Regions from separate parts of the Anabaena sp. CS-542/02 genome, predicted to be linked through region 1. Evidence: predicted binding sites of a transcription regulator. Region 1 holds the regulator's gene; each other region holds the start of a gene.
The links. Region 1 encodes HrcA, which represses chaperone genes, less so after heat shock. Its sites were predicted from a motif close to TTAGCACTCNNGANTCNNGAGTGCTAA; they were not measured.
Positions count from the first base shown of each region.

Region 2: the regulator HrcA is predicted to act here: its motif matches at 1,264-1,290, upstream of groL (chaperonin GroEL).
Region 3: the regulator HrcA is predicted to act here: its motif matches at 1,246-1,272, upstream of groES (co-chaperone GroES).

Region 1 is NZ_JAQMTM010000070.1:1,416-4,701, forward strand. It holds gene PN447_RS07025 (DUF3352 domain-containing protein) at 1-480, opposite strand, end outside; gene PN447_RS07030 (rhodanese-like domain-containing protein) at 598-957, shown strand; gene hrcA (heat-inducible transcriptional repressor HrcA) at 1,254-2,351, shown strand; gene PN447_RS07040 (DUF2834 domain-containing protein) at 2,368-3,009, shown strand; gene crtW (beta-carotene ketolase CrtW) at 2,967-3,286, opposite strand, start outside.
Region 2 is NZ_JAQMTM010000002.1:2,594-5,879, reverse strand. It holds gene groL (chaperonin GroEL) at 1-1,231, opposite strand, end outside; gene PN447_RS00135 (MraY family glycosyltransferase) at 1,390-2,472, shown strand; gene fabG (3-oxoacyl-[acyl-carrier-protein] reductase) at 2,473-3,216, opposite strand.
Region 3 is NZ_JAQMTM010000083.1:26,983-30,268, reverse strand. It holds gene PN447_RS09405 (response regulator transcription factor) at 1-256, opposite strand, end outside; gene groES (co-chaperone GroES) at 1,292-1,603, shown strand; gene groL (chaperonin GroEL) at 1,705-3,286, shown strand, end outside.

The DNA.
Region 1 (3,286 bases):
ATATTTCTCCACCTCCAAGTTAGCCCCAGCTAATACCCGCCGAGAAAATAATAACTCTAAAAACTCCCGACTGGTTTCTGGTTTCTTGGTTGCTAGTGCCATCAGATACCCTGGTTGCTGTCCGTTTTCTGGGTCGCGGTCAATATCTATGGTGGTCACCGCCAGGGTAATTTCATTACCTAGCCACGGTTTAATATCTTGGTTGTAATCTATGTCAGTCTTAGCTAATAAACTGGTTTTGAGTTGGGATAATTGTCCTTGACGCTCCCACAGACGCTCTGGATTATTCAGTAACGACACCATCACCGGCGCTACTTTGGAGACGAATATAGCAGCCTGGGGTTCAGAGGTAGAAGTAACAAGGTTAACCGGGGTCTTGGCGAAAAACCAGTAAAATAACCCTATGGCTATAATTACTAGTGCGATCGCCCCAGCTACCAAAAAACCAAAGAATGAGCGTTGGCTATTGACATTAGACATATTGACAGTGCTTTTAGTTGTGTAACTTGGTTTTACTACTCCCTTGGGAATAGATGCTGATGTCAGGAAAAAGATTTTCTGTCACCATAAAGGGTATAGGTTGTTTACAAAAATCTCATGACAGGGAATCCTTCTGGTCAACTCATTACTCCAATTAGTGTAGAGGAACTGGCGCAACGTCTGTCTTCTGGTGATCCAAGTATTCAGTTAATAGATGTGCGCGAACCCCAAGAAATAGCAACTGCTACTATTGACGGGTTTGTGAACCTCCCCTTAAGCGAATTTGGGGACTGGAGTGACCAAGTCGCCACCATGTTTAATCCCCACGCTGAAACCCTTGTGTTATGTCACCACGGTATTCGCTCCGGCCAGATGTGCCAGTGGCTAGTTGCTCAAGGTTTTACAAATGTTAAAAATATTACTGGTGGTATAGATGCCTACTCTATCTTAGTTGATTCTTCTATTCCCCAATACTAAAAGATTGACAAGATAGCATTGCCCAGGTGTAACTGATTATGACATCGCCGCAATGCTACTCTCAAGATTATACCGTCTGAGATGTCACTAATTAAGCATACATATGGCTTTTGGGTAAAAGTAATTTATACTACATATTATCCCAAACAGAGATGCAATAATACTTAAATAATCAAGTGCAAAATAAACTGAACTAATTAAATATTCTGCTACATTAATTAACTATTATTCAGATTTTTTGCTTTTAAAACCCTTTTTTTTCCACTTTTAAATCTGCCTTCAGCCAAACATACCCTATGCAAGTCCAGTTAACGAATCGACAACAGCATATACTTTGGGCAACAGTACGTCATTACATCGCCACTGCGGAGCCGGTAGGTTCAAAAGCCTTGCTTGATGAGTATGACCTCGGTGTGAGTTCAGCCACAATTCGCAATGTCATGGGTGTGTTAGAAAAATCAGGATTACTTTACCAACCACACACATCCGCTGGACGCATACCCTCAGATTCCGGCTATCGTATTTATGTTGACCAGTTAATTACACCTTCTTTCCGAGATACTACGCGAGCGGATATTTTAGCAAAAGAGGTAGAACTGGCCCTACAAAATCGCCTCCATTGGGAAGATTGGAGTTTGGAAGCGGTATTACAAGGTGCTGCGCAAATTTTAGCCACAGTCAGCGGCTGTATTAGCTTAATTACCATGCCCCAAACCACTATGGCAATTGTGCGACATCTGCAATTAATGCAAATTGAAGCCAACAAGATCATGCTGATTATGGTAACAGATGCTTATGAAACCCATTCCAAACTGATCAATTTATGCCCCCCAGGGGAAGAAGCCAAAGTTGACCCAGAGAAAATAGACCATGAATTACAGATAGTCTCTAATTTTTTGAATACCCACTTGCGGGGGCGCAGTCTGTTAGAATTAACTTCCCTCGACTGGAGTGAATTAGATCAAGAGTTCCAACGCTATGGCCAATTCTTGAAAGATTCAGTCACAGACTTCACTCGCAGCCATATGACACCAACTACAACCCAAATTATGATCAGGGGTGTAGCAGAAGTTTTGCGTCAGCCGGAATTTTCTCAATTACAGCAAGTACAAACCATTATCCACTTACTCGAAGAAGAACAAGAGCAGTTGTGGCCGTTGATCTTTGCTGAACCGGAAACCCAAGAGATGGGTAAGTCTAAGGTAACAGTCCGCATCGGTACAGAAAACCCCCTGGAGCCGATCCGCACCTGTACTTTAATTTCTTCTACTTATCGCCGGGGTATGCTACCTGTAGGGAGTGTGGGAGTATTAGGACCTACACGCCTGGACTATGAAAGTGCGATCGCAGTTGTAACTGCTGCTGCTGACTACCTTTCAGACGCTTTTAGTTAAGTTGGTATACAAGAAGATGCTCAGAAAAATTGGTTTTGGTTTACTATGGCTGGGATTTCTCAGCTATGCTTTTATTTTTGCTCCCCCAGATCAACCTGATACTTGGGAGTTAATTCAAAGGCTTTCCCTGGGAAAATGGCAAGATATTAACCCCCTAGTCATAGCATTATTTAACCTCATGGGCATCTGGCCTGTAATTTACAGTGCAGTACTGTTAAGTGATGGTACTGCTCAAAAAATCCGCCCTTGGCCTTTTGCAGTCGCTTCTTTTGCTGTTGGGGCTTTTGCTGTTTTACCTTACTTAGCTTTACGCTCACCCAATCAGGTATTTTCTGGTAGAAAGACTCTCTTACTCAAGTTGCTAGATTCCCCTGTGACTGGTGTGATTTTAACTATAGTCGTGGTGATTCTCCTCGCCTATGGTTACACAGGGGATGTGGCAAATTTTATACAGCATTTCCAAAGCAGCCGTTTCATTCATGTGATGAGTTTAGATTTCTGTCTACTTTGTCTGTTATTTCCCACATTACTGGGGGATGATATGGCGCGTCGGGGTGTGAAAAATCAGGGTTTTTTCTGGTTAATAGCTTTAATTCCTTTATTGGGTCCCTTAATTTATTTATCTGTGCGTCCCCCGTTACCGGAATTAAATACCTGATAAATTTGAGGTAGTTGCCACCAAGGAACATGGGGGTATTCGTGATGTTCGTAATGGTAACCAAAATGGTAGCAAGTGATAAATGACCACCAAATAGGACGGCTAATAGTCTGGGAACGATGGGGGTTTTGATAACCTTCTACTGGTTCACTATGGGGTAGAAAGGTGCCAAAATAGAATAATTGTAGGGAACTTAAGATTGAGGGAATTACCCAAAAATAATTGAGGTTATCCTCTGGCAGATGTCCGAGATATTTTCCTAAGTTATAAATAATCA
Region 2 (3,286 bases), on a different contig from region 1:
GAACTATCCCTTCTTCTACAGCAGCTTTAGTGGCGTTGAGCGCGTCTTCAATCCGTAGTTTGCGGTCTTTGAGTTCGGTTTCTGTGGCCGCACCCACTTTAATGACTGCGACACCGCCTGCTAGCTTGGCAATGCGTTCTTGGAGTTTTTCGCGATCGTAGTCAGAATCAGTTTCTGCCAATTGCTTACGAATTTGAGCAACTCGGGTTTGTACCTCTGGTTTGGTCTCACCACCGGCCACAATTGTGGTGCTTTCTTTGTCAATGGTGATTTTGCGGGCAGTTCCGAGCATTTCTAAAGTAGCAGTGTCTAGACTTAAACCGATTTCCTCAGAAATCATCTGTCCATCGGTGAGAATCGCAATATCTTGTAACAACGCTTTGCGGCGATCGCCAAATCCGGGTGCTTTGATAGCAGCAACAGCCAGGACACCGCGCGCTTTATTGACTACTAAAGTTGCTAAAGCGTCTCCTTCTAAGTCTTCGGCAATAATCAGCAAGGGTTGACCCAGACGGGCTACTTTTTCCAACACAGGAACTAAATCCTGGATGCTGCTGATTTTTTTGTCGGTAATCAGGATGCGGGCGTTTTCAAATTCTACGATTTGCCTGTCGTTATTGGTAATGAAGTAGGGAGAAATATAACCCCGGTCAATCTGCATCCCTTCCACTACTTCCAGTTCGGTAGTCAGGGATTTAGATTCTTCCACAGTGATCACACCGTCTTTGGTGACCCTTTCCATGGCTTCGGCAATCATTGCGCCCACTTGTTCATCATTACCGGAGGAAACAGTGGCCACTTGGGCGATCGCACTTCCTTCTACTGGTTTTGCCACCTTGGCAATTTCTTGTACCAACACTTCAATAGTTTTGTCGATCCCCCGCTTCAAGCTGATGGGGTTAGTACCAGCGGCGACGTTCTTTAAGCCTTCTCTAATCATCGCCTGTGCTAAAACTGTGGCGGTGGTGGTTCCATCACCAGCGATATCCTTGGTTTTGGATGCCACTTCTTGAATCAGTCTTGCACCGGTGTTTTCTAAAGGATCTTCTAATTCAACTTCTTTGGCAACTGTGATCCCATCATTAACGATTTGGGGCGCGCCAAATTTTTTTTCTAAAAGGACGTTACGACCTCTAGGTCCCAAGGTGATTTTTACCGCGTCAGCTATGGCGTTAACACCTTTCTCTAGCGCTCGCCGTGACTCTTCATCAAATGAAATAATTTTTGCCATGTTTTATCTCTCTAGTCCTTCCATTAGACAATTTAGCACTCACTAGACCAGAGTGCTAATCACCAAACAGTTCAGATTATAAATGCAAATTCCCAAAATTGAGTAATATTACAGTTGATACTCATATAGGACAATGGCAGTAATGCTTGAATTGGGGGATGAATCTAGACAACTTTCTTAAGTCCCTCGGCATTGCCGACCCTAGCGGTTCCGGCTGGTTGGCAGTAGTATTTACGTTTCTTTTGGCTTGGCTGGTAACCTGGCGTTTGATTCCCACAATACGCAAATTTGCCTTGCGGGTAGGTTGGGCTGACCAACCAAATGCACGACGACTCAACCAGCAGCCTTTACCCAATGCGGGTGGTTTAGCTATTTATGCGGGAGTGATTGCCGCTATGGTACTAGCTAGCCTGTTACGACCTATTGCCCTGCAAAGCGTCTTGGCTCAAGTCCTAACCATTTTACTAGGAGGTTCCATCCTAGTGCTTGTTGGTTTTATTGATGATCAGTTCGGTTTACCGCCCTCTGTGCGCCTGTGGGCACAGATTGTCACGGCATTGTTGCTGTATGCCAACGGCATCAACATTGATGTTGGATTCAACACGCCCATAGACTCGCTATTTTCCATGGCGATAACGGTACTTTGGGTAGTAGGTATCACTAACGCCATCAATTTGATGGACGGTATGGATGGATTGGCTGGGGGAGTGAGTTTTATCACTGCCATGAGTTTGTTAGGGGTTGCTGCCCAATTTCCCAATCGGGCGGCTGCTATTTTAGTGCTGGCAGCTTTAGGGGGTGGAGCTTTGGGCTTTTTGCGCCATAACTTCCACCCCTCAAGGATTATCATGGGTGATGCTGGTGCATACTTTTTTGGTTATGTCCTAGCTGCAACTAGTATTTTAGGTAACCTGCAACAAAATACAATTTTTGCCCTCGGACCGACGATTTTATTTCTCATATTGCCAGTATTGGATACTACACAAGTGTTTATCCGCAGGTTATTGGCAGGAAAAAACCCTCTCAGTACCCCCGGTAAAGACCACATACACCACCGCTTACTCGCCTGGGGATTTTCCCAAGGCCATGCTGCCTTGACTCTGTGGAGTATCACTTTAGTTTTTAACTTGCTGGCCATGAGAATACAAGGCATGACTCTGGTGGTGATATTGACCACTGCGATTAGTATTGTCATGCTCTTGAGCTTTACCATCTGGCAAAGAACCTGGAGTCACTCATGATTACATTACCATGCCGCCATCAACGTTAAAGACTTGTCCAGTAATGTAAGCAGCAGCAGGATCAGCAGCGAGGAACCGCACCATACCAGCTATTTCTTCTGGTTGACCGTAGCGACCCAGAGGGATATATTTTAAAATATCTTCGGTGTTGCTAAGTTTACTGGTCATGTCTGTGGCAATAAAACCAGGAGCAACGGCATTAACTGTGATCCCGCGAGAAGCAAGTTCTTTGGCGACGGTTTTAGTAAAGCCGATGACCCCTGCTTTGGCGGCGCTATAGTTGGCTTGACCAGGGTTACCCATTTGCCCAGCTACGGAGGCAATATTAATAATGCGTCCGGAACGTTGTTTGAGCATAATTTTACTAGCGGCGCGTGTGCATAAGAAGACACCTGTCAGGTTGAGGTCAATTACTGCTTGCCAATCTTCTGGCTTCATGCGTAAAAGTAGGGTGTCGCGGGTAATACCGGCGTTATTGACAATAATATCAAGGCGTTGAAACTTTTCTATGGTGGCGTTAAATAATGCCTCCACTTGATCAACCTTGGATACATCAGCTTTTAGGGCAATAGCCTGACCTCCGGCGGCATTAATTTCTGCGGCTACAGTGTCGGCAGCACCGCTAGAACTAGCATAATTAACTACTATACTCGCTCCTTGTTTAGCTAGTTCTAAAGCGATCGCTCGTCCAATCCCCCGTGAAGCCCCTGTGACAATTGCAACTTTTCCCTGCAAAGTTTCCATAAATTATTCCTTTTGCTTTTCAAATAACCGCGCTAATAATCTTATGGTGATTTGTGCTTATAATTGCAGG
Region 3 (3,286 bases), on a different contig from region 1:
GGAGTTGTTCTACAAAAGTATATCCGTCCATCTCCGGCATGATGACGTCACAGATGATCATATCTGGAATATCTTGTTGAAGAATTCCCAGGGCTTCTCGTCCATTTTCGGAAGTGTTAACTTCATAGCCTCTAAATTCCAGGTAGTCCTTCACCAGCAAGATGAGGTTAGGGTCATCGTCAATCAGTAGCAGTCTTTTGTGATCTTTCATGCTGGGCTCTTTCATAGCATTGGCACTTTTCGCGCTTCGGTCCATCAAGGTGTTGAGTGGTTATCCTTTATGGTGGATCATTGAGGTGTTGTCCTTTTTCTACTTAACTTGCCTTTGCCTTCTGGAAGTCTTAAAAGTGGTGATTACTTTTGATCAGACGACGAGAACATGGGCAAACTTGCGGTAAGGATACGTAGAGCAGTAGTATTTATAATGCGCTATTATATATCGCTTTGAAAGTGGCGGGTGAAAAAAACACTGATTAAATAATCATGCTTCTAATTCACGAGGTACATATTGGCTGAAGATGACCCTAACTTAAAAAAACCGCCCTTTCAGAGGCTTACTGCTTTACTATATCCTGGTGATGTTCAGCCTTGACAAATGTTCGCAAGCAAGTAGAGGAGTTATCGGCACAAGATGGGTCAAAATGCATATTCTTGCACCACCATTATGCCTATCGAGTGTTTTGGGATGACTGGCTCAATAACTTCTGGTATTGCCGAGCAAAACCAGGAACCATATGGGTAGACCACCATTATCGGTCTACAGCAACAAACCCGCAAGAGATAGGCTGTAGTCTTATAGGTAGGATATAAGTGGGAGACTTCCTGTTTAATTCACCCTTGGGCTTTAGTCAGTGTTCCCAATATCCAAGACTAACTTGTTTTGCACAGAAGTGAGTAACTGTCTGGTCAGCACAGATAAAATTCTCTGGCTGAATTTCTGCCATTGCTCATATTTCTAGACAATTACTTAGGGCTTTGTCATCAAGAAACTGAGTAATTTTGGCGAGTTCACGGCGTCACCCTACCAGTGTAGTCTTACTCATCGAGCGGCACCCTGATTACAGTTTTATAACAATTTACCGGTTTTGCACATAAATTTATCTATATAAAAATATTCGTAACTTACCCAGCAAAACCCGATATATCGAAATGATGCAGTATTTATACTTAAGTAGTCCAGCCATATGCTGGTGCGGGAACCCGTACTCAATTAATTATTGCCATTTTATGCTGCTTTTAGGTAGATTAGCACTCAGGAGTTGAGAGTGCTAACTCTGGAGAAAAAATATTTATGGCAGCTGTAACTTTAAGCGTTTCTACAGTTAAACCCCTAGGCGATCGCGTTTTCGTAAAAGTGAGCGCCCCCGAAGAAAAAACTGCAGGTGGACTGTTTTTACCTGACAACGCCCAGGAAAAACCCCAAGTAGGCGAAGTAGTAGCACTTGGACCTGGCAAGCGTAACGATGACGGTAGCCGTCAGACATTAGACATTCAAGTCGGGGATAAAGTGCTGTACTCCAAGTACGCCGGCACTGATATCAAGCTCGGCACAGAAGAATACGTACTGCTTTCTGAAAAAGATATATTAGCAGTCGTTAACTAATAGGGAATGGGTACAGACGCGATGGGGCGACCCCCACGCCGAAAGCCCAACCCCTAAAGTCCAATTAAAAATCTTGACTTACTCCCTGAATAGACATACCTATGGCAAAGCGCATTATCTACAACGAAAACGCCCGTCGCGCCCTCGAGCGAGGCATTGACATCTTGGCTGAGGCTGTAGCTGTCACCCTAGGCCCTAAAGGTCGTAACGTAGTTCTCGAAAAGAAATTTGGCGCACCCCAAATCGTTAATGACGGTGTAACCATCGCCAAAGAAATCGAATTAGAAGACCACATTGAAAACACAGGCGTGGCTTTGATTCGTCAAGCTGCTTCTAAGACCAACGACGCCGCTGGGGATGGTACCACCACTGCCACCGTTTTAGCCCACGCCATGGTCAAAGAAGGCTTACGCAACGTTGCAGCTGGTGCTAATGCAATTTCCCTGAAGCGTGGTATTGATAAAGCTGCTACCTTCTTGGTAGAGAAGATTGCTGAACACGCCCGTCCAGTAGAAGATTCTAAATCCATTGCCCAAGTTGCTTCGATTTCAGCTGGTAACGATGAAGAAGTCGGCCAGATGATTGCCCAAGCAATGGACAAAGTAGGCAAGGAAGGCGTAATTTCTCTCGAAGAAGGGAAATCTATGACCACCGAGCTAGAAATTACCGAAGGGATGCGCTTTGACAAAGGCTATATCTCTCCCTACTTTGCCACCGATGCTGAACGCATGGAAACGGTCTTTGATGAGCCTTTCCTGCTGCTCACCGATAAGAAAATCGCTTTGGTACAAGATTTAGTACCAGTTCTCGAGCAAGTAGCTCGTGCCGGTCGTCCTTTAGTGATTATCGCTGAGGATATTGAAAAAGAAGCTTTAGCTACCTTGGTGGTTAACCGTCTGCGGGGTGTGCTGAACGTTGCGGCTGTAAAAGCTCCTGGCTTTGGCGATCGCCGTAAAGCTATGCTCGAAGATATCGCCGTTCTCACTGGTGGTCAGTTAATTACTGAAGACGCTGGTTTGAAGCTAGAAAACACCAAACTAGAAAGCCTGGGTAAAGCTCGCCGGATCACCATTACCAAAGACAACACCACCATTGTTGCTGAAGGTAATGAAGTTGCTGTTAAGGCTCGTTGCGAGCAAATCCGTCGTCAGATGGAAGAAACCGAATCTTCCTACGACAAAGAGAAGTTACAAGAACGTCTTGCTAAACTCTCTGGTGGTGTAGCTGTGGTCAAAGTGGGTGCAGCCACCGAAACCGAAATGAAAGATAAGAAGCTACGCCTGGAAGACGCTATCAACGCTACCAAAGCGGCTGTAGAAGAAGGTATCGTTCCCGGCGGTGGTACAACTCTAGCTCATCTGGCTCCTAGCCTGGAAGAGTGGGCTAACAGCACCCTCACCGGTGAAGAATTAACAGGTGCTTTGATTGTAGTTCGGGCTTTACCTGCGCCTCTGAAGCGGATTGCTGAAAACGCCGGTCAGAATGGTGCTGTCATTGCTGAACGCGTCAAAGAGAAAGAATTCAACGTTGGTTACAATGCTGCTACCAATGAATTTGTTGATTTGTTAGCCGCTGGTATTGTTGACCCTGCGAAAGTAACTCGTTCTGCTCTGCAAAATGCTGCTTCGATCGCTGGTATGGTGTTGACAACCGAATGTATCATCGTTGACAAGCCAGAGCCTA